Regions from separate parts of the Fictibacillus sp. 5RED26 genome, predicted to be linked through region 1. Evidence: riboswitches for the same ligand, from Rfam matches in the RefSeq annotation. Region 1 holds a riboswitch; each other region holds the start of a gene.
The links. A riboswitch is a leader RNA that binds a small molecule or an ion and turns the genes downstream of it on or off. The one in region 1 is predicted to bind cobalamin.
Positions count from the first base shown of each region.

Region 2: linked by a shared signal. The riboswitch ahead of IHV10_RS17295 (acyl-CoA thioesterase) and the one ahead of IHV10_RS14070 (DUF4430 domain-containing protein) in region 1 are both predicted to bind cobalamin.
Region 3: linked by a shared signal. The riboswitch ahead of IHV10_RS19270 (ribonucleoside-diphosphate reductase subunit alpha) and the one ahead of IHV10_RS14070 (DUF4430 domain-containing protein) in region 1 are both predicted to bind cobalamin.

Region 1 is NZ_JACZDU010000003.1:246,624-256,581, forward strand. It holds gene IHV10_RS14035 (RecQ family ATP-dependent DNA helicase) at 1-1,289, opposite strand, end outside; gene IHV10_RS14040 (helix-turn-helix domain-containing protein) at 1,267-2,259, opposite strand; gene IHV10_RS14045 (ferredoxin) at 2,565-2,813, shown strand; gene serA (phosphoglycerate dehydrogenase) at 3,006-4,580, shown strand; gene IHV10_RS14055 (histidinol-phosphatase) at 4,702-5,514, opposite strand; gene IHV10_RS14060 (hypothetical protein) at 5,896-6,126, shown strand; gene IHV10_RS14065 (ECF transporter S component) at 6,228-6,758, opposite strand; gene IHV10_RS14070 (DUF4430 domain-containing protein) at 6,751-7,152, opposite strand; cobalamin riboswitch at 7,312-7,495, opposite strand; gene IHV10_RS14075 (ATP-binding protein) at 7,608-9,407, opposite strand; gene IHV10_RS14080 (response regulator transcription factor) at 9,404-9,958, opposite strand, start outside.
Region 2 is NZ_JACZDU010000005.1:86,200-96,157, reverse strand. It holds gene IHV10_RS17305 (peroxiredoxin) at 1-492, shown strand, start outside; gene IHV10_RS17300 (YbaN family protein) at 540-905, opposite strand; gene IHV10_RS17295 (acyl-CoA thioesterase) at 1,230-1,709, opposite strand; cobalamin riboswitch at 1,870-2,049, opposite strand; gene IHV10_RS17290 (MGDG synthase family glycosyltransferase) at 2,176-3,303, shown strand; gene IHV10_RS17285 (hypothetical protein) at 3,685-3,897, opposite strand; gene IHV10_RS17280 (GH1 family beta-glucosidase) at 4,012-5,379, opposite strand; gene IHV10_RS17275 (carbohydrate ABC transporter permease) at 5,395-6,171, opposite strand; gene IHV10_RS17270 (carbohydrate ABC transporter permease) at 6,301-7,200, opposite strand; gene IHV10_RS17265 (ABC transporter substrate-binding protein) at 7,267-8,577, opposite strand; gene IHV10_RS17260 (LacI family DNA-binding transcriptional regulator) at 8,680-9,690, opposite strand; gene IHV10_RS17255 (helix-turn-helix domain-containing protein) at 9,833-9,958, opposite strand, start outside.
Region 3 is NZ_JACZDU010000007.1:65,687-75,644, forward strand. It holds gene comER (late competence protein ComER) at 47-883, shown strand; gene IHV10_RS19265 (ribonucleotide-diphosphate reductase subunit beta) at 943-1,995, opposite strand; gene IHV10_RS19270 (ribonucleoside-diphosphate reductase subunit alpha) at 1,985-4,210, opposite strand; cobalamin riboswitch at 4,342-4,543, opposite strand; gene IHV10_RS19275 (3-hydroxybutyrate dehydrogenase) at 4,601-5,386, opposite strand; gene IHV10_RS19280 (GntP family permease) at 5,418-6,812, opposite strand; gene IHV10_RS19285 (sigma-54 interaction domain-containing protein) at 7,128-8,495, opposite strand; gene IHV10_RS19290 (class I SAM-dependent DNA methyltransferase) at 8,596-9,336, opposite strand; gene rsfS (ribosome silencing factor) at 9,337-9,705, opposite strand; gene yqeK (bis(5'-nucleosyl)-tetraphosphatase (symmetrical) YqeK) at 9,721-9,958, opposite strand, start outside.

The DNA.
Region 1 (9,958 bases):
GCCTTTAATGATTCTATTTTATCAGCTTTTCTGCTCTCAATCGTGAATTTTATTTTTGAAATCAACGCATTTTTTTCGTGGACATCAAGATTTTCTTTATGTAGAACGCCTACTTTTTTCAAGTGATATTCCATGAATCTTTGACCCGTTTCAGAGAGTCCAACAAGTTTCAGTTTTTCTGCATACGTAGTCCCTCTTAACTGAATGTGGTCGGAAAACAAATAATCAACTTGTACAGAATCAGGCAGTTCTTGATCAATAAAATGGTATGGTATCTCAAGATCAGCTGGATGATACAATAGGACGGCAACAGATGGTTCCGTGTCTCTGCCAGCTCTGCCGATTTCCTGAATATAGCCTTCGATCGTAGACGGTGTGTGAAAATGAATTACAAATCTGATGTCCGATTTATTAATTCCCATTCCAAAAGCATTCGTACAAACAATGATGTTCAGCTGGGACTCTAAAAACTGTTTTTGAACAAGAAGTCTTTCATCAGCATTCATGCCTCCATGATAAAAAGCGGCCCCTTCTATTTCATGATCTTGAAATCTTTTTACTAGCAGTTCTGCAACATTCCTTGTATTCGTATAGATAATACCTGGTCCTTTAAGCTGCTGAACTAGATTTACCGCTCGCCCCACTTTTTGATCATGATCATCAAAGCATTCAACAAAGATAGATATGTTCGGACGGTTCACACTATGAATATGTATCTCTGCGTTCTTCATGTCTAGGTGATGAAGGATATCGTTCTGTACTTTATGTGTTGCCGTTGCTGTTAATGCGAGGCAAATAGGATCCCCCATCGCTTTCTTCATATCAGCTAACTCTAAATAAAATGGACGAAACTCATGACCCCATTGTGAGATACAATGGGCTTCATCTACTACGAATAACGACCAACTAACTGACAACAGGATAGAACGGATGTAAGAGTTTTGAAGGATTTCAGGACTCACAAAAACAAACTGATAATCTTGTATTCTTTTTAATATGGATTGTTTCTCACTTTGATCTAAAAAGCTGTTGAGAGCGATCGTCCTCTTATAACCAGCTTGTTTAAACTGATCTACTTGGTCTTCCATCAATGACACCAAAGGAGAAATGATGAGTGCTCTTCCTTTTAAAAGATGTGCGGCCATCTGATAGATTAATGTTTTTCCTGTTCCAGTCGGCAGCATACCTAACACATCATGACCTGAAAGCAAGTCATTTATGATCTCTTTTTGTCCAGATCTAAACGATGAAAATCCGTATAACTCTTTAAGCGTTGCTTCCAGTTGCATGTTTTCCACCCTCTTTTGCGAGTACTAGCCTGATTTGAAAATACGAAAGATGAGGAAAGGCATCTTTAAACGGCCGAAGCTTTGTTTCATTCGTCTTACTGTAATATTCTTTCACTTTCAAAAACTCTGTATCACTAATGTAAGGGGTAATCGGAAAATCTTGCACTTCTCTTGCGATCTCTACGAGATGATCTTCTAGAGTACTCAATTTCAGATTTCTAACGATCATGATCTCCTCTAGAGGTTTATTGTTATTTAGCATTTTTAAAGTTAAAGATGCTGATCTAGTTAATGCCGGAGCTTCAGTAAATGAGCCTATTAGAGAGTGCAACATCGGAAAATTCAACTTTTCACTAGCTATCTTGTGTATGAAAGCGTGCAAAATCGCCCTGAAACGGAGTACAGTCTCTTCTTGACTCATGCCTTTTATCCGAGATAATTGCTCGAAGGTACTTCCGATCCTATTGTAGCCAGACAGTTTCTTAACAAAAAGATCAGCAATTTGAGTATCATGTTCTAACAACACTCGAGATAATTCACGATAAAGTTTTTCCGCTTGAATTTTTCTCTCTGACTCTGATCTAGGAAACACAGATTTAACTTTTTGTATCACCGAGAAGTCCCTTACAACTGGTGAATAATTAAAATGACCATATAGAGCATTGGAGAGAGCTTGTACATATAACGTGATAGCTTGCCAGCATGTAGACTCTATCGATGCATATTTTAATCCATTTAAATGATTTAAGAATGATAATCTATCATTCTCACGCACAAGAAGTTGTTCACCCTTTTCAGTAAGGGTGTAAACATGATCTTCAGATTCCTTCATATATTCTTCATTTATCAGGCTTTCGATTGATTCAGTAAAAGTGTCATGGGCCATCCCCTTGAAAGCGGCATAATAACGTTCTATACCAAACCATTGGCTGTCGGACAAAGATTGCGCCGTTTTCTTACCTGTCACCATATAATAGACGCCTGAGCTTTTTCTACTACCATTTACTTTTCGAAAGATATCTAATAAAACGACATGACAAATATCTATAATAAATCACCACACTTTATCATATAATCTATCTTATCAGATTTAAGGAAATTTAAGAGTAAAAGTGTTATATTAAGAGGAAGATTGGGAATAAAAGATATGACGAGGTCCTAATTTTCTATTGAAATGTAGAGGGATACTTATTACAATATGATTAGTAGACCCTTAATTTAAAATGGCTAAATATGTAAGTCGGTATTTTTTCAATTCCTTAGGAGGTATTCATTATGCCAAAGTATACGATTGTTGACAAAGAAACTTGTATCGCATGTGGAGCATGCGGAGCTGCAGCACCAGACATTTACGATTATGACGACGAAGGAATTGCGTTTGTAACTCTAGACGATAACCAAGGAATCGTTGAAATTCCAGATGTATTGTTAGAAGATATGCAAGATGCGTTCGAAGGCTGTCCTACAGATTCCATCAAAGTATCTGAAGAGTCATTCGATGGTGATGCATTAAAATTCGAATAGTTGTAATCTTACCAGGAACCCTCTTTCATTAGAGGGTTTTTATTTATTTTATTAAGGATGATTCTCATTGTCAATTAGTTTTCTTCATTTTTGAAACCGCTATCTTAAAAATCATAGTTGTACCTATCGTCAGAATGTGATAAATTATCAAAATATTGATGCTATTCATAAAGATAGACAAGGGGTGGAACTGTGACAGCAACCGTATTAGTCTGTGATGGAATAACGAGTGAAGGTGTTGAACCGTTAGTAAAACTTGAAGGTGTTGAGCTGATCTTCGGAAAACTTGATGAAGTTACTCAACCAGAAAACATTCAAGGAATCATGGTAAGAAGTGCTACAAAGATTACTGAAGATGTATTGAATCAGCTGCCCGCACTTCAAATCATTGCACGAGCTGGAGTTGGAGTAGATAATATCGATCTGAACGCAGCGACAAAAAGAGGTGTGCTCGTCGTAAATGCACCTGAAGGAAACACCATTTCAACAGCGGAACACACTTGGGCCATGATGATGGCATTAGTCCGCAACATTCCACAAGCCAATCAATCTGTAAAACAAGGTGAATGGAACCGCAAAAAGTATACGGGCCAAGAACTCTATCAAAAAACGCTCGGGATCGTCGGCATGGGACGAATCGGCTCTGAACTTGCAAAGCGCGCGAAAAGTTTCTCCATGAACGTACTTGTTTTTGACCCTTATTTTCCGAAAGAAAAACAAAAAGAACTATCCGTTACTTCTGTTGATCTCGATACGTTAATCCAGCAGAGTGACGTTATCACCGTTCATACCCCGCTTACAAAAGATACCCATAAACTATTAAATCTTGATAACTTAAAATACGCTAAAAAAGGTGCGTTTATCTTAAACTGTGCTCGTGGAGGCATCATCGATGAGGAAGCTCTTCTACACTACTTAGATAACGAACATCTATCTGGCTGCGCTCTTGACGTTTTCGAACAAGAACCTCCCGTTAGCCGCTCTTTAGTCGATCATCCTAAAGTGATCGTTACACCTCATATCGCGGCATCCACGGTGCAAGCGCAGAAAAATGTAGCCTATATGGCGAGTGATGAGATTCGATCGCATTTTTTACATCAACCTTTAAAACACGCTGTTAACTTTCCTTCATTATCAAAAGATACGTATGAGAAGCTGATTGCTTATTATGATTTCTCAAATCTTCTTGGTTCGTTTACGACTCAGTTCTTTAAAGAACCTGTTTCAGAGATTTCGATCGGTTATGGCGGATCATTATCGGATACCGATACTACATCACTTACTCGCAGCTTTTTGTGTGGCTTCTTAAAAACAAGATTAGACCGGCCGGTAAACGATGTAAACAGCATGGTGGCTGCAAAGGAACAAGGAATCGTAATCGGTGAAAAGCATGGGACAGATGATCATGGTTATCCAAATATCATTCATGTAAAGGTTACAGGTCTGAACACAACGTTTACTCTTTCAGCGACACTTGTTAAAGGCTTTGGTGGCCGAATCATTAAATTGAACGGGTATACGGTTGATTTTGTACCACAAGGATCTCTTCTTTACATCGAACATCGTGACACACCAGGTATTATCGGAAAAGTAGGAGCTTTTTTAGGAGAACGCAACATAAATATCGCAACGATGCACGTTGGCCGTAAATCAGCTGGCGGTGAAGCCATGATGGTACTTACCTTTGACACGCAACTTCCAGAATCTACTCAGAAAGAACTCAGAAGTATCGAGGATCTTCTTGTGTGCAAACCTTTAGATCTATAGAAAAGCAAAAAGCTCTGCAATTCATGATGATATACTCCCCTTACAGTAAACAGATTTTTATTTTTTATCTGTCTACCTTTAGGGGAGCATATCAGATTGCAGAGCTTTCTTTATGTGTTTATTATCCTAAATCTACTTCTTTTCTCTCCCCACTTTGAAAAGTCATCAGCTTTTTGTAACCGATCTCTTTTGCAAGCTTTATAGTCGCCTCATAATTCTCTCCAACTTGGTGCGGTTCATGAGCATCTGAAGAGAGTACGATCGGTATCCCCTTTTTATAGCAAAGAGACAGAAGTTCAGGTTCTGGATAGATTCGTCCTACAGGTTTTCTTAGACCTGCAGATGAGATCTCTACACATGTTTTTGAGTCTTTTAACGCATCTGTAATGCGCTCATACTGTTCTAAAAGAAATTCTTGATCAGTCGGAACATATTTAAAGATCTTGACTAGATCGATATGTCCAACAATGTCAAATAGGTTTGATTCTGCAAGTGTTACAATTTGATCATAATACGAACGATACGTTTCATAAAGATCACGACGGTCCCATTCTTTTCGGTATTCTGCAAGGTCTATCCCAAAATCATCGACCCAATGCACAGATCCGACCACGTAATCGAATGGATAGGATTTTATAAATGCCTCCATCTCAGCATGCCGTCCCGGCGTATAATCCATTTCAATCGACATGCGGACGTCCATTCCTAAATGATCTGCACGCTTAAACAGATTTACATAATCGTCCATCTTGTAATAACGTCTTTCTTCCATCCATGGTTTTGATACGATGTTTTTTGTTTCATAAAAGTGATAAGCGTGTTCAGAAATCCCAAACTCTTGTATTCCCTTCTCTTTTGCGGTGTCTACAAATTGTTTTAGATAATCGATCGTCAATGTCCCTTTTTCGAGATGAGAATGGTAATCTGTTAGCATATTAATCTCCTTTTTAAAACGTTTTACCATATGTACCATGAAATCCTTGTTCGTTCAAGTGTTTATGCTCCCAACTTCCCTCCGATAAATAAGACGCTTAAGCACATCATTAAAAAAATCACAGCAAAAAAACGGTTCAGATAGTCTCGCATTTTGTCCTCCTAGGTAAAAGTAAAATCAACTTTATCATCCTATTCAGCTTTTCAACTTTTTGAACCGGTTTTTAAAGAAAAGGCTCAACTAAAGTTCGTTGTTGAGTTTTCGCTTTGGGAACTTACTAAATCTACTCTATATACATCATTCTTATCTAATGAGGCAGGATAATGAACTCGAATAAAGAAGTTTGATAAAGAAAATAACTACAAAAGGGATGTAGAGCATATGGACATACTACTCTTGATCACGATTGGTTTTATAACAATTGGATTTGTTGTTCTTACTTCTATGAAAAAAGATATGGAAAGTAAACTCGCGTTTATTACAGGAAAAATGGAAAACGAGGAAACTTCAGCAAAAGCTAAATCCATCATTTGGTGGATCGTAAGTGCCACAGCTTGGGGAATAGTGAGTATACTTCTTATTGTTTGGTGTTTTCATCATAACTTTGGGTAATTGTTAGCTTCTATACAGAATATCACGAAACAGAACTTCCAAATGATACGAAGTTCTGTTTTTTTTTCAACATTAAACTTTAAGAGAGCTAAAAAAGCTCCCTATTCAAAGGCAGCTTTTTGACTTCCATCTTTATTAATATAATTTTCCATCACATAGAGAAGTGGTTTGTAAAGTACGATGAAGAACACCACGTTACCAATCGCATGATTTAGATCAAATGGGAGGCTCGCCAAGTAATACGGCCAGAATTTCTGCATGATGATTCCACCAAAGAGAACAGACATGATGAAACCAAACAAAAAGCCACAGAATCCTGCATAGATCGGGAGCAACAGCCAAGGTATGTTATGTCTGTATTTGCCTAAATATGCGCTCATAACGGCTATCAATCCCCAGGCAAACATCTGACCGAACGTCCACAGACCATGCCCTAGAAAAAGATTTGTTGTTATCGTGCTTAATATAGCAAGTAACAACCCTTGCACAGGACCGAGTACGAATGAAGCAAGAATGAGTATCGTCGTATTCGGCTGAACATTGGGTATCATTGAGAAGGTGATTCTGCCTACTGTTAATATAGCAGCAAGTAAGGCAATGATCGTAATTCGTTTGACTGTCAGCTTATTCATATTTGTGAAGATCAAATTCTACGACATCGCCAGGTTTTAACGTAATATCCTTAGCACCCTTCATCGCTTCTTCACCGTTTACAGAAAAGAACCAAGATGTTTTGTCCTGTTCGCTTCCGGCCACACCTTCAATACTGCTTATAAATGCTCCATCGTACTGAGTTTCAATCTCAAAGTTATCTTGCATCACGTCCATGATCGTCGCATCTTTTGCAATCTCTATTTTCTTTTCTGTAACCTTTTCTTTTCCGTTATCCTTTGTGATCTGAACCGTTACTTGTTCTTTTTTCGTTTCTTCTTGTTTCGGCTGATCCGCTTTTTCTTTCGTTTCAGTCGTTCCACAGCCCACCAACATCATCATCATTGTTGCTAATACTAAAAGTAATTTCTTCATGATTAACCTCTTTCTGTTATAAAAACACTTTGTTTGATACTAAATTTACTTCACGCAACTAAAAAAATCCCCTTCGGCTACGAAGGAGATTAATAGTATACAGGCAGAAAACAGCAACCGGCCCCGGTACTGTTAAACACCCCCCTATCCTCGTAGGTCATGTCATGTAACAAACAGGCAGGTCTCCTGGCTCTTGATCATCGTCTCCTAACACCTTCCCGTTTTCACAGTGGCGATATTATAGGATTCTCACAATTACAGTGGCGGGACCGCAACGGAATCTAACCGTTTTCCCTATTAAGCTCGTCCAACAAAGGACTGCACCTGTTTAACACGTATGAAATTTTATGAAATCACAATTCCTATTATAAACATATTGGAGAAATTTGTGAAATCCTTTTTTAAAACTGCTATTGTTCCTTATGAAACAAGATTAATCGGGACGTATTGCTAATTTATTTCAACGTTCGAGGAATAACGAAAGAAAATGTCGTGCCTTCATTATTCTTGCTGTGAACGCTGATCTGACCACCATGTGCTTCTACGATGTTTCTTGCTATGGCAAGCCCAAGACCCGTTCCACCTGATTTCCCTCTTGTTCTTGCTTTGTCCCCTTTATAAAAGCGTTCGAAAACAAATGGCAGATCTTCTTCTTTTATACCCGTTCCATTATCTTTAACGAAAAACTTCACGTTCTGATCGCTCACTTCTACAATAAGATTTACAAACCCGCCTTGAGAAGTATGACGAATCGCATTGTCGATCAAATTGGTTAAGACTTGCTCAATCCGGTCTGGGTCGATGTCCATCTCCTCTTGCAAACTTTTGAGATTTTTCTTAAATTCTAGATTTAATTGAATCTCTCTGTCTTTAGCAGGCCCTTGAAATTTCCGAACGATTCTTTCTGCGAAAGGAATGATCGGAAGAGAGCTGTAGTGAAGCTTCATGTGACCTGCTTCTAATCTTGCAAGATCGAGGAGTTCGTTAACAAGTCTTCCCATCCGTTTCGATTCGTCTAAAATGATTCCTGCTAGTTCTTTCTTCTCTTCTTCAGATTCTGCAATATCATCTACGATCGCTTCACTATATCCTTGCAGCATAGCGATCGGCGTCTTTAATTCATGTGAAACGTTCGCAACAAAGTCTTCTCTAAGCTTGTCCATTCGTCGTTCTTCTGTCATATCACGAAGTACAGCTACTGCTCCACGAATCATAGATTGGTCATATAGTGGTGTCATAACGACGACCCACGAGCGGCCTTGTATCGCGATCTCTGTCATCTGTTCACTCTCAAGTGCAACAACTTGCCCAAAGAGCTGTTTGACCGTCTCAGGAACGTTTCCGTTGACCTCTGTCTTCATGCCTGATTCGTAATAAAATGCCTGTAGGAATCGATCAGCAGGAGGATTCGTAACCAGTATGTTCATTTTTCTATCAAAGGTGATCACACCATCAGCCATCGAACTTAAAACACTTGTTAACTGTTCTTTTTCTTGATTCAATGCTGTGATATTGTTTTTTAACTGTCTGCCCATACGGTTAAACGTCATGCCAAGTTCGCCGATCTCATCATGCGTTAAAATCGGCACTTTCATATCAAACTCACCTTTTGCTACAGACGTCGCTGCTTCTCTCATCCTTCTTAGTGGTGCCGTAATTCGAGTAGATAAGAAAAACGCAAAGATCGTAGTTAAGATGATCGCGATCCCCGCTGCTAAAAAGATGAGATACTTTGTATGGTTCGTTGTTTTTTCCACATTCTCGATGGATTGATAGACGTAAACGGCTCCTGCATTTTCTCCCGATCCATAAGGTTCACCGTAGATGATCATCGTTTGCATCGTCTCATCATTTTTATTCAGAACGGGAAAATCTCCGTTTACGTAGATCTTTTTTTCACTCTCTGCGACAGTAGATAACTGATCATTCTCTTTGAAAACAGAAACTGGGATATAAGGTGCATCATCGTAAGAATTCTTAGACATAAAGGATTCCTGATTTTCGTCTATGATCATGATAGACATGGAATATGCTTCAGCCATTTCACTTGTGATGCGTATTGCTTCTTCCTTGTTCTCATCGCTTTCCATAATCAACATCACTCGATCAGCCATCTTCGTTAATTGTTCTTTGGCTTGATCATCGTAAAACGATTCAAAAAACTGCGTAAGAAGAATGGTGAGCAGGGTTAAAACGACCGAGACTAATAAAAGTATCGTTATCCAAAGTTTACCAACTACACTTCTCCAGATCATTCATTCCCAACCTCAAATTTATATCCTACTCCCCAAACGGTCGCGATCATGGATGCTGCATCCGGTGAGACTTTGTTAAGCTTTTCTCTAAGTCTTTTCACATGTGTGTCAACTGTTCTAAGATCACCAAAGAATTCATAGTTCCAAACATCTTTTAGCAATTGTTCGCGCGCATAGACTTTATCTGGAGTCTTCGCTAAGTAGTACAACAACTCATATTCTTTCGGAGTTAAGTTGACCTCTTTTCCGCCAGCTGTTACACGGTGAGCATCGTGATCGATCGTAAGGTGCTTAAACACAACAACGTTCTTTGCAACCGTTTCGGTTTGAAGAAACTTCGTCGGTGACGACCTTCTCAACAGTGCTTTTACACGCAGGATGACTTCTCTTGGACTGAACGGCTTCGCGATGTAATCGTCCGTACCTGCTTCGAATCCTTCTATGCGATTAAGCTCTTCTCCTTTAGCTGTCAACATGATTACAGGAGTCGCTTTCTTTTCTCTTAACTTTTCACAAACCTCAATGCCATCCATACCAGGAAGCATAAGGTC
Region 2 (9,958 bases), on a different contig from region 1:
ATGCCTGAGTTTACAAAGCTCAACACTTACTTAATCGGATTATCTGTAGAACAAGTATACTCACACTTAAAATGGATCGAATGGATACAGCAGAATTTAAAAGTAGAGATTACTTTTCCGATCATCGCGGATAGTCTAGGCCGGATTGCTACTAGACTAGGAATGATACACCCTACGATGGGAACAAGAACAGTACGGAGTGTTTATATCGTAGATCCGACAGGCAAGATTCGTCTTATCCTTACGTATCCTGAAAATGTTGGCCGTAATATCAACGAGATCCTAAGAGCGGTTAAGGCGCTGCAGACAGCAGATAGAAATAAAGCAGCAACACCTGCAAACTGGCCGAAAAACGAGCTTGTTGGAGACCGTCTTATCGTTCCTCCAGCTGCCACAGTACAAGAAGCTAAAAAACGGGCAGAACAAGCACAAGCAGGAGAGATCGAGTGCTACGATTGGTGGTTATGTACAAAGCCTCTTCATGATAGATAAAGAGAGCAGCCTTTGATTAGGCTGCTCTCTTTATCTCCACACATTCTCTATGTCGTTTTAATTTTAACAATAAAATAGTAATATTTATACATCACCACAAGAATCAAAATCACTCTTGCAATCATACTGTCTGTAAGGATAAAAGTAATCAAGATCATCGAATCTGAAAACAGGCTGATCATGATCTTTTTCTTTTTAGTGAGCGAACGATTCCTAACAAAATCATCTAGATGTTTTTTATAAATGTCGGTTCCTTTAAACCACACTTCAAACTTTTTTGAACCTTTTACGAAGAAATAAGATGCCAATAATAAAAGAGGTGTGGTAGGAAGCAACGGCAAGACGATACCGATAACGCCTAAACCTAGGAAAAAGAACCCCAATGCTACAAATATGATATTTTTAATTTTCATTGGGATTCTCACTTCCTTTTCCTTTTAAAATAGGTTTATTTGTATACATTGTTGCTTTTGTTAGTTGTTGGTTTCCGCTCCAGGTTGCACGCTTTCCACGGGGCGAACGGTGAGCCTCCTGCCGCTTTGCGCCATTAGGAGTCTCCACCTGACCGCTTCAAAGTTGTCTCTTTGCTCCTGCGTCTACAAGTTTATGCTAGAAAGTGGACTTCCTCGTCGCATGCCTTGCGAGAAGCTTCTCATGTAGCAGGCAGGCAACCTTCCGCTACAACCAACTTACAAAGAAGAAAGAAAAAAACTACAACTATAACTTTTAAAGAAACCTTAAATTTTGTTTACATTTTTATATAACAAACGCCTTTCTTTCCTTAGTGGAGTACCTTTAAAGAGTGCTTCTTCCTCTTCTGTCTCAGGAATGACACTCGGTACCGGAAACGGCTTACCGTTTTGATCAATGGCCACCATCGTTAAGATTGACGTGGTATTCAACGTCCTGTTCCCCGTCTCTAGATTTTGACACTCCACTTTTACGTATACTTCCATAGACGTTCTTCCCGTTGAGACCACTACACCTTCTAATATGAGGATGTCTCCCACTTTAGCTGACGATAAGAAGTTTACATTATCAATGGATGCGGTGACAACCACTTTCTTGCTGTGCTTCATGGCGGCAATCGCTGCGATTTCATCAATGTACGATAAAACGGTACCACCGAATATCGTTCCCATGTGATTCGTGTCAGGCGGCAATACCAACTTTGTTTGAATCGTTCTTGAGATGTTTGCTGATAACTGCTGTTCCATACCATACCCTCTTTTCTGAAGCTTGAAAGCTCCCCTTATTTTGAGGGAGTTAGTGAACAAAGAAAAATACCCATCACGAAAGACGGGTACGTAAGAATACATAACAGAAAGAATGATCTATTAAATATCCCTCGTCCTATCTTCCCAACTCCCGAAGAAGATCAACGCTATAAAGATGGCAGGTCTCCTGACTCGTGCATCAGCCTACTCTAAGCCCTTCCCGTCAGATAGACAGTGGTTTTGCTTATTTCGTCAGCACTTACAGTTGCGGGTACAGTCCTGGCCTCACACCAGATTCCCTATTAAGTCTGCAACAGACACCATAATTATCGGATCTTATGAAATTTTGAATCTATCTTATTGTACCACTAACAATTTTTACTTTTTACAAAACCTTTTAATCTTCTTCATATCACGTTTAAAATCTCCTGCTATTCTTATCTCAAAAGACTGGGGAGGTTTTCTAATGATACGTCCAACAGCATTAATCCTTACAGCTAACTATGGCAGCGGTCATGTTCAAGTGGCTAATGTCCTCGCTGAAGAAATGAAGAGTAAAGGATTTCAACCTGTCATATCTGATTTATTTGGTGAAGCTCACCCCATCATGTCCCAAGTTACGCAATCCATATTTATCAAAAGCTTTTCACACGGCTCTTCTTTTTATAAATGGTTTTATTATGGAACAAACAAATTGAATGCCAATACGATTACACAATTCTCTCGTTATTTAGGAAGAAAAAGATTTCTAGAATTGATTAAAGAACATCAACCCCGTTTTGTAATAACAACCTTTCCCTTTCACGCTGCGCCATTTCTTATTAAAAAATCACGGTTTAACATCCCCATCTATACCGTGATCACTGATTATTTCGCTCATCCATTTTGGATCAATCCAGCGATTGATCATTATTTTGTTGCATCTGATTCAGTCACAAACGGACTGATCAAACATGGTGTGGCAGAATATAGAATTACTGTTAGCGGTATTCCCATTCGTTCAGACTTTTATCGCCCAATTCATAAAGAGAAAGTGTTTACTAAATACGGAGTTACGCCAAGTAAACGTGTCGTGACGATCCTAGCTGGTGCTCAAGGTGTGCTGAAAAATGTTAAGGTTCTAGCTCAGCGTCTTTTAAACGATCCTTCTCTGCGAGTAATTGTAGTATGTGGCAAGAATAAAACGTTGTATGAGAAATTAACACCACTAGCCGAACAACATCCAGGTTCATTCCGATTATTCGGTTACGTAGACGAACTTCATGAAGTCTTAAAGATTTCACATTGCGTAGTAACCAAGCCAGGTGGCATCTCCATTACTGAAGCTGCTGCTGTAAGAGTGCCACTTATTCTATATAAGCCCGTTCCTGGCCAAGAAGGAGAAAATGCTAAGTATTTTGAAGAAAAAGGTGCTGCAATAGTTGTTCATACCGCAGACGAAATTGTGGAGAATGTTCAGAGGCTATTTAATAACGAAACTTTATTATGTAACATGCAGAAAAGTTTAGAACTCATTCATAAATCTCACTCTTCCTCATTGATTGCTGATTATGCTGTTGAAGATATACAACAGCTAACTCAAATTACACGTTAAGTAGCTATTGATGGATATAGCTTCTGATAAAATGCTTTGTTTAATTGACCATAATCGGCCTCTAGGTGCTATTTAGGCACTCAAACCCTGGAATCCATTTATACCGGGCGTGGTATCAAGGCTATTATTTCGAGAACTTTTAGAATTAATCCTAGAAATTTCTGATTTATTCCGGCGTGTTTTTGTGATATTCCGGCGATTTTTACCCATAAACCGGCGAGTCGACATATCACGACAAGTAAACACTAGCTCTATACCCCCTACCTCAACATCGCGAAGCAAAGTTAACTCATTCAATGCACCCATGCTTTAACACGCGCACTTCAAACAAATAAACGGGCAGAGTCGCTATCATCAGCGGTTCTGCCCGTTCTAAATACTTCAATCTTCTTTAGCACCATCTTCCGCAATGGCCCGAAGGTCTGCATAGAAAAAATCATCATTGCATAAAGGGGAATGTTCCTTTTTATTATCATAGCTCTCAACGATTTCCTTCAATTCACCCGTATCACCTTCTGCATTGATGATCTCTACTAACTCATTCATTCCGTCCGATGTTTCTTCATCGATTCGTTCCTCATTCTTATCCTTCATGTCTATCCCTCCTATACGTTTTTAGCTTCTCCACTCAGGAAAATTTTACACAAAACAAAAAAGTCCCTAACCTATGTCAGGGACTTCAATGGTTATTATTATCTTAGAAATAAATTAGCTTACTGAAATAGCATCTGTTTCTTTGTTGCTGTTATTGGTTCCTCTGTTTTTCACGATTTCTGCATAACGGTATGCGCTATCTTTCCAGATTCGCTCTTGAGAATCAAAATCTAGGTAGATGATTCCAAATCGTTTGTCATATCCGAAGCTCCACTCAAAATTATCCATGAGAGACCATAGATAGTACCCTTCAATATTCATGCCTTCATCGTTCAGATCAGAAACCGCTTGAAGATGCTTTTCAATATAATCCACACGGCCAGAGTCGTGGACGCGTCCGTTCTCTAGTACGTCATCAAAGGCTGCACCATTCTCGGTAATATAGATAGGAAGATCCGTATACTCCTGTCTCAATCTTCTGATCAGATCTTTAAATTCTTCTGGCGCTATGTCCCATCCCATGCCGGTCTTTTCATAATCAGAATGAGCCCCTCTATGTAAGAAGTCATTCGCTGCAGAGAACTCAACAATCCCTCGGCTATAATAGTTGATGCCAAAGAAATCACAAGACGTTGAGATGATTTCCATATCCCCTGCTTTAATAAAATCATACGAATGAACGTATTTAGAGAACAAGTTCATCATATCAACAGGGTACTGCCCTTTGAAAACAGGATCTAAGAACCAGCGATTGGAATACCCGTCAGCATTATTCGCTGCAAGCTGATCGTTCGCAGAATCTGTTTTTGCATAGATCGGTGACAGGTTTAACGTAATACCGATCGGCGTTTTGGATTGAAGCTCGTTCTTTAAATATTGTACAGCTTTTCCGTGAGAAAGAAGCATGTGGTGTACCGCTTTAACAGCTTCGTCCATGTTCGTATGTCCTGGCGCATGAAATCCTTGATGATAACCTAAGAAACCAGCACACCACGGCTCGTTATGCGTAATCCAAGAATCCACCTCTGCATCAAGCTCTTGGAAGCAAACTTTTGCTAACTCCATAAACCAATCGACTGACTCACGGTTTACCCATCCGCCTTCTTCATGGGCCCATAGTGGGAGGTCCCAGTGGTAAAGCGTAATCGCAGGTTTGATTCCTTCTTCACGTAAACGCTGCGTTAATTTCTTGTAGAAGTCCATTCCCTCTGCATTCAAAACACCCTTTTCAGGAAAAATACGAGGCCAGGAAACTGAGAAGCGATACGTTTCTACGCCAAGCTTCTTAATCTGCTGAATATCTTCTTCAAATCGGTAGTAATGATCACACGCTATGCTTCCATTATGCTGTTGATATACTTTTCCAGGCGTATCACAGAACGTATCCCAGATTGAAAGTGTTCTGCCTCCTTCAAGACGAGCTCCCTCAATTTGATAAGAAGATGTTGCTGTACCAAACACGAATGACTTATTAAAATGCATAACTGTTTCTCTCCTCTATTCTTTGATAGAACCTGCTGAAATGCTGTTAACGATATATTTTGATAAAAATAGGAACGCTACCATGATCGGCACCACGGAGATCGCGATACCTAAATACATAGACCCCAAGTTTTGAGCCACTTGTGAACCTTTTAAGAAGCCCATCAACACAGGAAGCGTGAACTTTTCAGGTGAGAATAATACAACTAAAGGCATGATGTAGTTGTTCCACGACCCGATAAACGTAAAGATAGACATCGTCGCGATCGCTGGCATCATGATTGGAATCGCGATCGTATGAAAGATTTTAAATTCACTTGCACCATCGATTCTTGCTGCCTCAATCAAACTTGGATGCAGCGTTGTTAAAATGTACTGGCGCAGGAAGAATACCACGAAAGGACTCGCTGCTGCGGGAATGATTAATGGAATATACGTATCCAATATCCCTAAGTTCTTACAAAGCTCATAAAAGCCGATCAACCCTAACTGGCCTGGGACCATCATCATCACTAACATGAAAACGAACATCGCATTCTTGCCCTTAAACACGTAGAACGCAAAACCATAAGCCGTTAATGCTGAAAAGTAACCCGACAATAATGTCACGAGAACGGAAATGATTAAGCTGTTCTTAAAACCCGCCCAAATATTGATATAGCTCATCATCGTTTGATAGTTTTCAACGATTGCACTACCTGGAAGCAAGGTGAAGCCTGAAAGAATTGCTTCATTTGAGCGTGTGGCGTTAACAAGCATCATTAAGAACGGAATGAAACACACGATTGCCATAACGATCAATACGGTATAGATCAGAATTTTTGGTATGCTGACTTTTCGCTTCGGTTTTGTTTCTATAACACTTTTCTTTTCAACAGAATTTGAAAGGCTATTATCTACCGCTGTTTTTCCTATCATGCTTTACACCTGCCTTGGTTGTTTACGTTCTTTCCCATACATCCCTTTGAAAATGAAAGCAGAGAAGATGAGCGTTATAACAAATAATCCGTATGCGACTGCTGCAGCATATCCGTAGTTGTTATACTTGAAGGCTTGATTGTATAAATAGAGCACCATCGTATTCAATGAGCCGTCTGGTGATCCTATTCCATCTGTTAAAAGCATCGGTAGATCAAACAATTGAAGACCTCCAATGAGCGAGGTAATCATGATATAAAGCAGGATAGGCTTCAATAGCGGAATCGTAATCTTAGAAAACGTCTGCCAGCGATTTGCACCATCGATCAATGCTGCTTCGTAGTAGTCTTTCGATATACCTGATACGCCTGCCATCACAACGATAAAAGAGTGCCCAAACCACATCCACGTTAAAATCAATGAGATCGATAACTGTGCACTCGTTGGTTCGTTAAGCCAGTTGATTGGATCTGAAATGATTCCTACCTTCATCAACATCATGTTTAATGAACCGTGCTGCCAATCTAGTAAAATCCCGAACAGAAGAGCAACCGAACTGATCGTAATTAAATTTGGTAGATAAAAGATCGCTCGAAAGAATGCGATACCTTTTAATTTCACTCTCATATCTGAAAAGATCATAGCCAGGATAAGAGCAAGTCCCATTTGAAGTGCGAAGTTCACACCCCATATCTTCCATGTGTTAAAAAAAGCTTCAACAAAATATGTGTCTGTAAGGAGTCGTTTATAGTTTGCTAGACCTACTAACTGTGCTTCACCACTGCCTGTATAATTTGTAAAGCTATAATAAAAGGTTAGGGCGACGGGATATATACTGAACACTAAGAAGACGAGCCAAAACGGAGCAATAAAAAAATAGCCATAACGGTTTAAATTCTTCATCTCTCCTCCCCCTTTCAATAGATAGGTCAGTGGCGAGAAAAAGTTTCCCGCCACCGTCCATAAAACTTATTTTTTCGGTACTTTGATGTCTGGATAAGCATTTTGTGCTTTTTGATAAAATTCTTTAATCGCTTCTTTTTTAGATTTCTTACCTGTTACATATTGCTGAACGGCATTTCCGTAAAGCGTATCTAGCTGCTGATCGTACTTCGTCACGATCCCAGGTGTAATCTTAGTAGATTGATCTAGGAAGAATTGATAGTTGTTCTGTCCACCTAAGAATTTGTCGCTAAAGTCATCTTTAATTGTCTCTGTTACAGGTAGATAAGAAAGGACATCACCTGTTTCTTTACTCCAAGATGTTAAGAACTCATCGTCTTGTGTCATCATTTTTACAAATTTATAAGCAAGTTCTTTATTATCCGATTTGTTGTATACACCAAGCCATGTTCCACCCCAGAAATAAGGACTCGGACCACTCGTTACCGCCCAGTCACCAACAGATTCCTTAACATTGGTTTTCAGGACGCTATGTAATCCCCATGTAGGAAGAACATATGAAAACACTTGCGTTTCTTTTTCCTTGCCACCCTCTTTTACCTTGATCGGCTTATCCATGCCTTCGAACCAAGATGGTGACCATTCAGGTGCTAGAGCAGTGTATTGATTATCACGAAGCTTTTTCGAGTAATCCATGTACTCCATTTTTTCTTCCGTTAACTGAAGCTCATTCTTGTCGTTTACCCAAGGCTGTGGATTGTCACCTTGTGTGAACCAGCGGATCGCACCTTCATCTGGGAACATGCTATAGCCTTTTGACTTCATCTTTTCTGCTACTTCAAACACCTTATCCATAGAGCTCATCATTTCACCAACTTGAGTTGGATCGTCTGTTCCTAATACTTCCTTTGCAATGCTTCGCTTATAATAGATGCCTCCTGGCGTTGTTTGCCAAGAAAGAGCGCGTACATCGCCATCTTTATCTTTACCAAGGTCAAATACATAAGGTACATACTTATCAGAAAGCTTATCTGCGTTATAAGGCTTTTCAGATAAGTTCTCCCAATAGCCTGCATCAACCCATTGTTTTAAGAATGCGATCTCGCCCGTGAAAACGTCAGGAGCTCCAACACCACTCTCAAGTACTGGCTTTAATTTTGTCGGGTAGTCAGCGATCGGAACAATCGTTAACTCCACTTTTACGCCATTCTTTTCCTCAAATGTTTTGATCGGTTTCTTTAATTCATCTGTAAACGACCAGATTCTTAGATCAACATCTTTCTTGCCATTACCAGATGTTTTCGAATCGCTTGAACAACCTGCAAATAATCCCACCAACAAAATTGATACCAAAAAGATACTTAACTTCCTTTTCATGTATAAACCCCTTCCTTCTTTAAAATTTATAGAGCGAAAGCGGTTTCGTTTTGTTTCAAAATAAATATTCGAAACCGCTTTCGAATTATCCTAAAAAAATTTTTATTTTTTTTGTGAGCATGATTCTCGAATGATTAGTTCGACTGGAATACGTTTGGATGTAATCAGTTTTTTCTTTTGGATAATTTGTTTCATCAACAACTTTGCTGCTTGGTATCCAATCATATCCGTATCTTGCTTAATCGTCGTTAACTTCGGTGTAATGTATGCTGCCATTTCAATATCATCATAACCGATGATTGAAATATCTTCGGGTACAGATAAACCCTTCTCTTTTATGGCCTCAATTGCACCGATAGCCATATGATCTCCTGCAACAAATACCGCTGTAGGTACATCATCTAACATCAACAGCTTTTCCATGGCCGCTTTGCCTTCACCGATTGAGAACAATCCACCATTGATAAGGTAGCCTTCATGAATCGGCAGGTTCAACTCATTCATCGCTTTTTTAAATCCTTTAATTCTTTCTGCACCTGCATCAGTTAAAGCATCGCCAGCGATATGAGCGATCTTTGTATGACCAAGTGAATGCAAGTAGTTAACTGCCAGCTTTCCACCTTCAATATTATCCGAGAAGACAAGACTGCAGTTCTGTTTGTTCATATCTATAACAACGATAGGAATCGTGCTGTTTATCATCTCTTGTACTTGCGGATCTTGTGGATCAGAACAGATTACTACAATGCCATCAACGGCACGGTAAGAAAAGTGTTCTAAATAGCTGATATCCCGATTACGCAGATTTCTTGAAGCGAAGATCAGATCATATCCCTCTCGTTCTGCATTCTTTCTAAAACTTTCTATTATGGCACTAAAGAAAGGATGTTTCATTCCTACTTCATTCGATTCAGAAAACATCACACCAATCGTCCAAGACTTTTTTGTAGAAAGCGATTGGGCATGTGCATTAGGCAGATATCCCATTTCTTCGACTGCTTGTAGAATCTTCTGCTTCGTTTTTTCACTCACATCAGAATAGTTATTGAGTGCCTTTGAGACGGTTGTCGTTGAGAAACCCGTCTTTTTTGCAATATCATAGATTGTAGCCATTGTTATCTCCTCTTTACCGAAAGCGCTTTCGTTAATAAAAATTATAACTGACAGTAAAATAACTTTCAATATAAATTTTCTAACTTTTTCGAACAAAAAAAGACAGGGGACTTTTTATCCAACCTATCTTGCATGACTTTATTTAATCTCTAGCTAGAAACAGAGAGGAAATTTCAATTGCTTTCTCGTACTGCTTCGTATCGGCATAATAGTGGTATAGCTGTTTTCCAAACTTATCGATCCTGCTAAATTGATTATGAGCTTGAAA
Region 3 (9,958 bases), on a different contig from region 1:
ATACACTGCGTGCATAAATTTGAACGTAGAGGAAGGAGGTTCAGATATGAAGGTTGGAATTATCGGAACCGGAAATATGGGAAGCGTTCTTGCTTCTTCTTTTATCGAATCTTCAGCCATTTCGCCATCAAGGCTCATGGTCACTAACCGCACTCTGTCTAAAGCTGAGAGGCTGCAGAATGTCTATCCAAAAATGAAGGTTGGAAATAATCCTGAAGAAGTTTTCCGTTTTGCTGAAATTGTGTTCATATGTGTGAAGCCACACGAGTTTTATTCGTTGCTATCTAGCAATAAAAGCTCCATCTCTAAACATCAGTTGCTCGTTTCTATTACGAGTCCTATTTCCTGTGAACAGTTGGAAGATCTACTAGATTGCAATATTGCAAGAGCTATTCCGAGCATCAATAACCGGGCACTAGCTGGATCATCACTTGTATCATTCGGAAAAAGATGCCACGCTGATTACAAAGAAAAGCTGCTTTCTTTAATGAGCTATATCTCTACACCTCTTGTTATCGATGAAAATATCACTCGTATCTCTTCTGATATCGCAAGCTGCGGTCCTGCGTTTATCGGTTATGTCCTGCAATGCTTTATTAACTCAGCAGTCGATCAAACTGAAATCACTAAAGCTCAGGCCACTCAACTGGCAAGCGATATGATCATCGGAATGGGGAAACTACTTGAGAAAGATATTTATACGTTGCCTACACTCATTCAAAAGGTATGCGTAAAAGGCGGTATTACAGGAGAAGGCATTAAGATTCTGAGCAATGAGGTCGATGAAGTATTCGATCATGTCATTAAACGTACACATGAAAAATATCATGAAGAATGTGATAAAGTGAGTCAGCAGTTTGAAGTGAAAGAAGAGCTTAAGTAATTTCTATCGTCATTATAAAACATCTAAAAAAAGAAAGCCGGGACCTAGATCCCGGCTTTCTATAGTTCATCGAAACCATTTTCATCAGAAACTTTAGTATATTGTCTCGATTTCTGTTCAAAAAAATCACTTTTTCCAGAATTCACATCAGAATAAGCCTTTATCCAAGGAAGTGGATTTTTATTGTATTCTGGATAAAGCTTGTTAAATCCTAATTCGTTCAATCGTTTATTCGCCATGAATTTAATATAAGCTTCTAAATCGGATTCATGGATGCCCTCAAATGAATTTCCTATTATATACTTACTCCATTTGATCTCGAGCTCCGCCGCTCGCTGAAACGTGTTTTTCGCAAACATCTCCAGCTCTTCATCTCTTAAATGCGGATCTTCTTCTATTACGGCTTTAAAAATTTGCGTAAACAGATAAACATGCAGCTGCTCATCCCTATTAATATAGTTGATCATCGTTGAAGTCGAGACCATCTTTTGATTTCTGGCCAAATTATAGAAGAAGCTAAAACCAGAATAAAAATTTAATCCTTCAAGAATCACGTCGTAAATAATAGATTTCAAAAAGGATTGAGGCGTAGGATTATGAAGGAACTCCTCATAGCCTTCAACAATGAAATCATTCCTCTCTCTTAGCACAGCATCTGTTTTCCAGTATTCAAATATCTCATCCTGCTTGGACTTCGGTACTAAAGAGGACAACACATATGAATATGACTGATTATGAACGACTTCTTGAAACGATAGCGTGGCCATGAGTGCAGCAAGACTTGAATCTGTTAAGTAGGCTGCTACTTTGCTTGAATAATCCGTTTGAACACTATCTAAGAATGCCAATAACCCTATGATTTTATTAAATGTATCTTGTTCTTTTTCGCTCAAGCTAACATATTGTTTGCTGTCACTCGACATATTTATTTCAAACGGTGTCCAAAAATTGGCTAACATGTTCTTATATAAAGGGTAAGCCCATTTATATCTCACATCGTCCCAGTTTAGAATATTAGAACTCTTACCATTTATGATACCTGTAGATCGATTAGGAGCTTCCACATCATAGATTTTTCTCTCTTTGAGTAGTTCTACCTCTTTAACTTTCACAGCTTTCACATCCTTCTAACTCAATCGACGTAGATCGGGTATAATACGTAGTCTTCAATCCTTTTTTAAAGCTGAGCATATGCAAGTGTAACAGATCCTTTGCCTTTATATTGTGATTGACATAAAGATTAAACGAAATGGACTGATCCACGTGTCTCTGCCTAGCTGCGTTCTGTTCAATACTCCATGTTTGATCGATTAAGAACGCAGATTTATAAAACCAAGTTGTGTCTGCATTCAAGTCAGGAGCGGTTACAGGTATTTTGTAATTCTTTTTTTCTTCTGAATAGAATTTTTTAAATATAGGATCTACACTCGATGTCGAATTTGCGATGATCGACGTTGATGAATTCGGTGCAACCGCAATGAGGTATCCATTCCTTAAGCCGTGCATATTAACTCGTTTTTTTAGACTACTCCATTCTTCAGAGGAATAGTTACGCTTCGAAAAGTAGTTTCCTGTCTCCCAATCTGAACCTGAAAATGCCGGATATCTCCCCTTTTCTCTCGCAAGCTCACAACTAGCGTTGATTACATGAAAATTAATAATTTCATAAAGGTTATCAGCGTACGAAACAGCTTCTTCACTTTCCCACTTGATTCCCTCTTTTGCTAAAAGGTGGTGCCATCCAAACGTACCTACACCGACCGCACGATATTTCTTATTTGTAAGTTCTGCTTGAGGTACATCTATGCGATTTAGATCAATAACGTTATCTAGCATTCGGATTTGAATATCAATGACTCTCTTTAACACTTGATCATTGATCACTTTAGCAAGAGAAAGAGATGACAGATTACAGACGACAAAGTCTCCTGGCGTTTTTCTGATGACAATTTCTCCATCCTCTGCCTCCTCTGAAGTGACAACCGTTGCAGACATGTTTTGCATAATCTCTGTACACAGATTAGATGCATAGACCATCCCTTTGTGAGAATTCGGATTTAAGCGGTTTACAGTATCTCGATAGAACATGAACGGTGTTCCGGTTTCAAGTTGCGACTTCATGATCCGTTTCATGATCTCAATAGCAGGAATGGATTTTTTTGAAAGTCTCTCATCCTCTACACAATCGGTATATTTTTCTCTAAAGCTTCCTGACCCAACCGTTTCATCATAGAAATCTTCTAACGAATAGCCTTTGATTTTTCTTACCTCATGAGGATCGAACAGATACCAATCCTCTCGTTTTTCCACGCGCTCCATGAAAAGATCTGGCAGACACACACCTGTAAAAAGGTCATGCGTTCTCATTCGTTCATCACCATTGTTTAACTTTGCATCTAAAAACTCCAAGATGTCTTTATGCCAAATATCCAGGTAGACTGCAATCGCACCTTGTCTCTGTCCAAGCTGATCTACAGAAACGGCCGTGTTATTTAACTGCTTCATCCATGGTATTACACCTGATGAGTTTCCTTTGAATCCTCTTATGTCAGAACCTCTTGCTCTAATCTTACCGAGATAGATACCAAGTCCGCCGCCACCTTTCGAAACAGTTGCAGCATCTGTATTAGAATCAAAGATCCCTCTTAAACTATCGTCGATCGTATCAATAAAACAAGAACTAAGCTGCCCATAACTCTTGCCTGCATTCGCTAAAGTCGGAGTGGCAACCGTCATATAAAGGTTCGAGAGCGCCCAGTATGCTTCTTCGACTAATTGAAGTCTATTCGTTGGATTCTCGTCTCTCATTAAAAACAAAGCGATCAGCATCCAGCGTTCTTGTGGCAATTCATAAATTTCGTGATTGAACCCTTTTGCCAAATATCGATCAGCAAGCGTTTTGAGCCCGATGTATGTAAATAGCTTATCTCTCGTAGGGTCTATCATGTTTTCAGCATTCTCCAACTCTTCCTTAGAGTACGCAGATAGAATGGTATCATCATAGATATTCAAACTTACTAACTTAGAGATCAAGCCATAAAGGTTCGTATATGGACGTTTTTCTGCTTCAGCACGATTGATCATGACTTCTTCATATAATTGCTTTAAATAGATTTGCGATGCCACAAATGTCCACTGTGGCTCTTCTGCATTTAATCCATTTAAAGCTTCCATGATTAACTGTCTGTAAAGTGAACTTGACACTCCTGTATGAGTTTCCATTTTCTCAGCATTTTTTAGAAAAGTTTCAGCTTGTATGTTCGGAAAATTTTCGACACAACTCCTTAACCACTCCCCGAGTAAAGAGTTTTCAGTTGTCATTTTCATATTAAATACACTCCCTAGTCATAATAAAAACCCTCTTCCATCAGGAAGAGGGTGAAAGAATGACGTGTATTTCGACGGACAATCATCCGCATAAAACAGCCGCTGTTCTTTCTCCCAATCCCCGAGGAAAAGAAAATAGGAGTCTTCAGGCAGGTCTACTGGCTTTTGCTTCTTCCTACTTTGGGCCTTCCCATACAGCAGTCATTATAAATAACTGATCCGTACAGTGGCTATTCCATTTCGTCCACAATTACAGTTGCGGGGACAGCTTCGGCATTGCACCGAATTCCCTTTTCAGCCGGATATTCCGGCACCTGAATTCTCCATATATAGGTTTGTACTATATACTTTGACACTAAATATAGTGAATGTCAATAAATTATCTATCGTTTATTGTGCGACATATCCTCCGTCGATCACAATCGCTTGCCCTGTAACACCTTTCGCATTCTCACTTGAAAGAAAGAGTGCGTAATCTGCAATTTCCTGAACATCTAACAATCTTTTTTGTGGAACAAGAGGATAGATTACTTCTTCCAAAACTTTTTCTAACTCTACGTTTCTCGTTTTCGCCAGATCTTCTAATTGCCCTCTTACAAGAGGTGTGTCAACATATCCAGGACAAACCGCATTTACCGTTATTCCATGTGATGCACCTTCTAAGGCAGCCACCTTTGTTAAACCAATAACTCCATGCTTCGCACTGTTGTAAGCAGATTTCCCCGCAAAACCTACAAGCCCATTTATGGACGCCATGTTGATGATGCGTCCGAACCGTTGTTTCTTCATGATTGGAAACACATGTTTAGTTGCTATAAATGGAGCGGTAAGCATGACACTGATCAATTGCTGGAATTTCTCAGTCGGGAATTCTTCAAGTGGAGATACATACTGCAATCCTGCATTGTTGATGAGCACATCGATGCGTCCGAATTGTTTCAGTGTTTCGTCCAACGCTTTTGTTATATCTTCCTCCGTGGTCACATTACAGCCAAGTCCGATTGCTTCAAGACCATCTTGAGCCAACAGTTGTGCAGATTCCTTTGCTTTCTCATCATTCAAATCACTGATCACGACTTTTGCTCCTTGTTCAGCAAAAGCCTTTGCTAACTGCAAACCGATTCCACTGGCTGCTCCTGTAATAAAAACAACTTTCCCCTCAACAAACGCTCTCATGGAATTATTACTCCTTTTTTAGAATAATGGTTTAAACGATACCAAATCCGTAATACAAACCAATGATTACAAACACGGCTATCGTTTTAATGATCGTCATAGCAAAAATATCGATATATGCCTGTTTGTGAGTTAAACCTGTAACGGCTAACAACGTAATAACAGCACCGTTGTGAGGGAGTGTATCCATTCCGCCACTCGCCATAGAAGCAACACGGTGAAGTACTTCTGTATCAATTCCTAGTTTGTCTGCTTGTGCGATATACGTTTCACTCATCGTTGCGAGTGCAATACTCATCCCGCCAGACGCTGATCCTGTAATACCTGCTAACGTCGTAGTCGTAACCGCTTCATTGATCAACGGGTCTTTAATCGTATTCGACATCGCTGAGTTTACTGCAGTAAAGCCAGGAAGTGCTGCGATCACACCACCAAATCCATACTCTGATGCTGTATTTAATGTTGCCAGTAACGCTCCGCCAATGGAGAGATTAATTCCTTTATTAAAGTTGTTTTTAATTCTCTTGAAAGAGAACAAAAGAACTGTAACGATACCAATGATCAAAGCTCCTTCAACTGCCCATACAGCAGCAAGTGATGGGATCTGAATCTCAGGCACGTTCTTCATACCAATAGCAGAAAAATCAAACGTCTTACCGTAATACTGTGGAATTAAGACGGTGAACCATTTATTGAACACTCCTACTAGAATAAGCGGAAGAATCGCTATGAAAGCATTTGGTAGATTTTCAGAATCTAGCTTTTCAGGCTCATTGGTATGTCCTGTTCCGTATCCTTCACCTTTTGCAGCCGCTTGTCTACGTCTCCACTCAAGGTAGATCATACCCAATATGAAAACAAACATTCCTCCGATAAACCCGAGCCACGGTGCAGCCCATGTTGTTGTTCCGAAGAAAGATGTAGGAATAATATTTTGAATTTGCGGACTCCCTGGAAAAGCGTCCATTGTAAAAGTAAAAGCACCTAACGCAATCGTACCCGGTATGAGTCTTTTAGGAATATCAGCAAGTTTAAAAAGTTCAGATGCAAACGGGTAGAGAGCAAAAGCAACAACAAACAGAGAGACCCCACCATACGTTAAAATTGCCCCAACAAGTACGATTGCAAGCATTGCTCTAGCAGGTCCGATCAGTTTGATGACAAACTGAGTGATCGATTTTGCAAATCCTGACATTTCAATAACTTTCCCGAAAATCGCCCCTAGTAAGAAGACCGGGAAATAGAGTTTAATAAAACCAACCATTTTCTCCATGAACACTCCTGAGAAAAAAGGCAATACGTGACCAGGTTCAGTAAGCAATACAGCAAACAACGCAGCGATCGGCGCGAATAAAATAACGCTGAATCCTCTGTAAGCTACGAACATTAAGAAGAATAAAGCTAATAAAATAATAATAATGTCCATTTTTTCAAATTCCCCCATTCTATCCATTTAACATTTTTGAAGCGCTTTCATTTTTTTAGCATCATCACCTTTCCATATCATTTACACCCTATAATTCATTTGCAAGTTTCATGCCAACTTCAGAACGTATAAGGGGTATACATCATCCTATTATTTTTCCGGAAAAACGGAAAAATAATATCGATACTTAAACTTTGTGATTATAGAAAGTTAGAATATAACATAGATGACATTTGGAAATCTCATTTAATTAATAAAATGAATCATTCCGAAAATCCGGAAGGGTGTTCCGTTTTTTCGGAATAGAAGATTAGATTAACGAATGTTATATTTTTTAATCTTATCATATAGGTTTGTCTTTCCAATGCCTAGATGTTTAGCGACTTGCATAATATCCCCGTTCATCTTCTCTAAATAGTAAGCGATCACATTTTTTTCTGTTTCTTGAAGATGTTCTTTGAGTGTCATCTGCTTCTTATTGATTCCGAGCTTTTCTTTTAGAAAATCCGGAAAAACATCTAACGATAATCTATCACTATGGGTAAGTTGGATGCCTGCCTCAACAAAATTTTTAAGTTCTCTCGCATTGCCTGGCCAGCTGTATTCTAAGAATGCTTCTTTTACATCTTGATCAATACTAAGGATTCTTTTACCTGTTTCAGCACAGTTCAATCGGATAAAATTTTCTGCGAGAGGCCATATATCTTCTTTTCTCTCACGAAGCGGAGGTATTTGGATTTGCAGGACATTTATCCGATAAAACAAGTCTTCACGAAACTTATTCTCATTGATCAATCCTTCTAATGAGCGATTTGTAGCAGCGATCACTCGCACGTTTACTTTTTGGGGTTGAACAGCTCCTACAGGCTCTACTTCTTTTTCCTGAAGGACACGCAGCAATTTTATTTGCATACTTTGAGGAAGGTCCCCAATCTCATCCAAAAATAGAGTGCCTCCGTCTGCAAGTTGAAACTTACCTAATTTCCCGCCTTTTTTTGCTCCTGTAAATGCTCCTTCCGAATAGCCGAATAGCTCAGATTCAAACAAATGCTCTGGCACTGCACCACAATTCAGTTTTATAAAGGGCTTTCCACTTCTTTCACTTAATTGATGAATGCTATGGGCAAGCAACTCTTTTCCTGTTCCGCTCTCTCCGCGGATCAATACGGATAGATCTCCACTGGCAATATTTTTCACATGTTTTTTTACTTTTTGAACTTCTGCTGAAGTTCCCGCAAAATCATTTAGCGTATAAGTGGCACCATTTATTTCTTCCCACTCTTTTTTATAAAAATTGAGTTCATGAAGAAGCGCTTTAATATGAGAGTTCATCCTTTTCCATTGCTCTGTATCCCTAAATATTACAGTTCCTACAGCTCCGATTACTTTTCCTTCATTTAGGATTGGAATACGGTTTGCTATCATGTAGTTCCCTCTAATAAATTGTAGATCCGCAATTTCAACTTTTCCTTGTAAAACATCTTTGTGCATTCTTGTGTTTTCAATAACTTTTGTAACATGCTTTCCTACCACATACTTAGGATTTTCATCTAAAAACTCGCAGTATGTTTTATTCATATACCGGACGATCCCTTCATGATCAACAACGACAATCCATTCATAAGCGCTGTCAATGATCGTCTCTAAAATGTTGTTCTTAAACAATGGATCTTGATCCAACATACACATCACCTGATTCTGTAAAAAAGTAGTAAATCTTTATGGATAATTGTACCGTTTCCTAAAAGAAAAGACAGCACATTGGCTGTCTTTTTCATCATTTTTATCTTTTTCTCGCAACGAATAAAATCCGTTCACTTTCCTCAGTCGGTCCATTTTCATTAAAATCAGCTGTGACATCTAAGTGTTCGAATCCGCATTCTTTTAACCAATTACAATAGTCCTCAATAGAAAAAGTTCTTTGTGTATGAAGTTCATCATATCGTTCGTAATGATCCCCATTTTGAATAAAAAATGATAAGTCATGTTCTACACTATTTTGAAGGTCGCCTTGGTAGCACTGCCATATGTAAGAAAGATTCTCTTCGTTACTTCCGAAGGTTTGTCCAATAAAGATTTCATTGATCTTATGTAAAGAATGTACATCAAATAGGAGAAGTCCTCCTGTTTTCAGGTGACTACCCGCTGAAAGAAAAGTACGTTTCACATCTTCCTCAGTTAAGATGTAATTAAGCGAATCACATAATATCGTGACGCAATCATATACTCCTAATCCTTCTAACTCTCGCATATCTTGCTGAAAAAGGGAAAGGTTAACCTTTTCAGCTTCAGCTTTTTCCTTAGCGACCATCAACATGTCTGAAGAAAGATCAACCCCGGTAACATCAAAGCCTTCTTTCGCGAGTAGAATCGTCATTGAACCCGTACCACAACCCACATCTAAAAAACGCTTTCCACTTTCTAAATGTTTTGAGGCGGATGTTTTAACAAAGTTAAGCCATTCATCGTATGGAGCATCCTCCATCAACTCATCATATAGATAGGCAAATCGCTGATAACTCATCTATAAGTTTTGTTGTGGGGCAATGATAGGATCTACATCTATCTTATTGGCATCTCCCCATAATTTCTCAAGGTTATAATAACTGCGGTCATCACGATGAAATACATGAACTACGATATTTGCTAAATCGATTAAAACCCATCTTGCATGGTCATAGCCTTCCATTCGGCGAATCTGAATATCATTCTCTATGGCAACATCTTTCAGTTCCCTTGCAATGGCTTGGACTTGTTTCTCAGAATTACCATGACAGATAACAAAGTAATCTGCTACAAGCGAGATTCCTTCCATATCTAACACGGCAATGTTCTCTGCTCTTTTATCATCAGCGGTCTTTACGACCAATTCCATAAGCTCTTTTACGTTCATCCAGTGCACTCCTTCTTATTTTTGTAGTTTAATCTCTTGAAGCAATCCGTTATACGCTTCAAACGTGAGTGGATAGATTTTTTGATTCTGTTTCATTAAAAAAGTGATCGTGTTTTTAACGGCCATCAAACAAGCTTGATCAAGATTATTTTCTGCCATCTCTCTAACACTTTCCACTCCTGGGAACTGACGGTTCGGTTCGATGTAATCTGCTAAAAATATCACTTTTTCAAGCTCAGTCATCGCTCCGTGA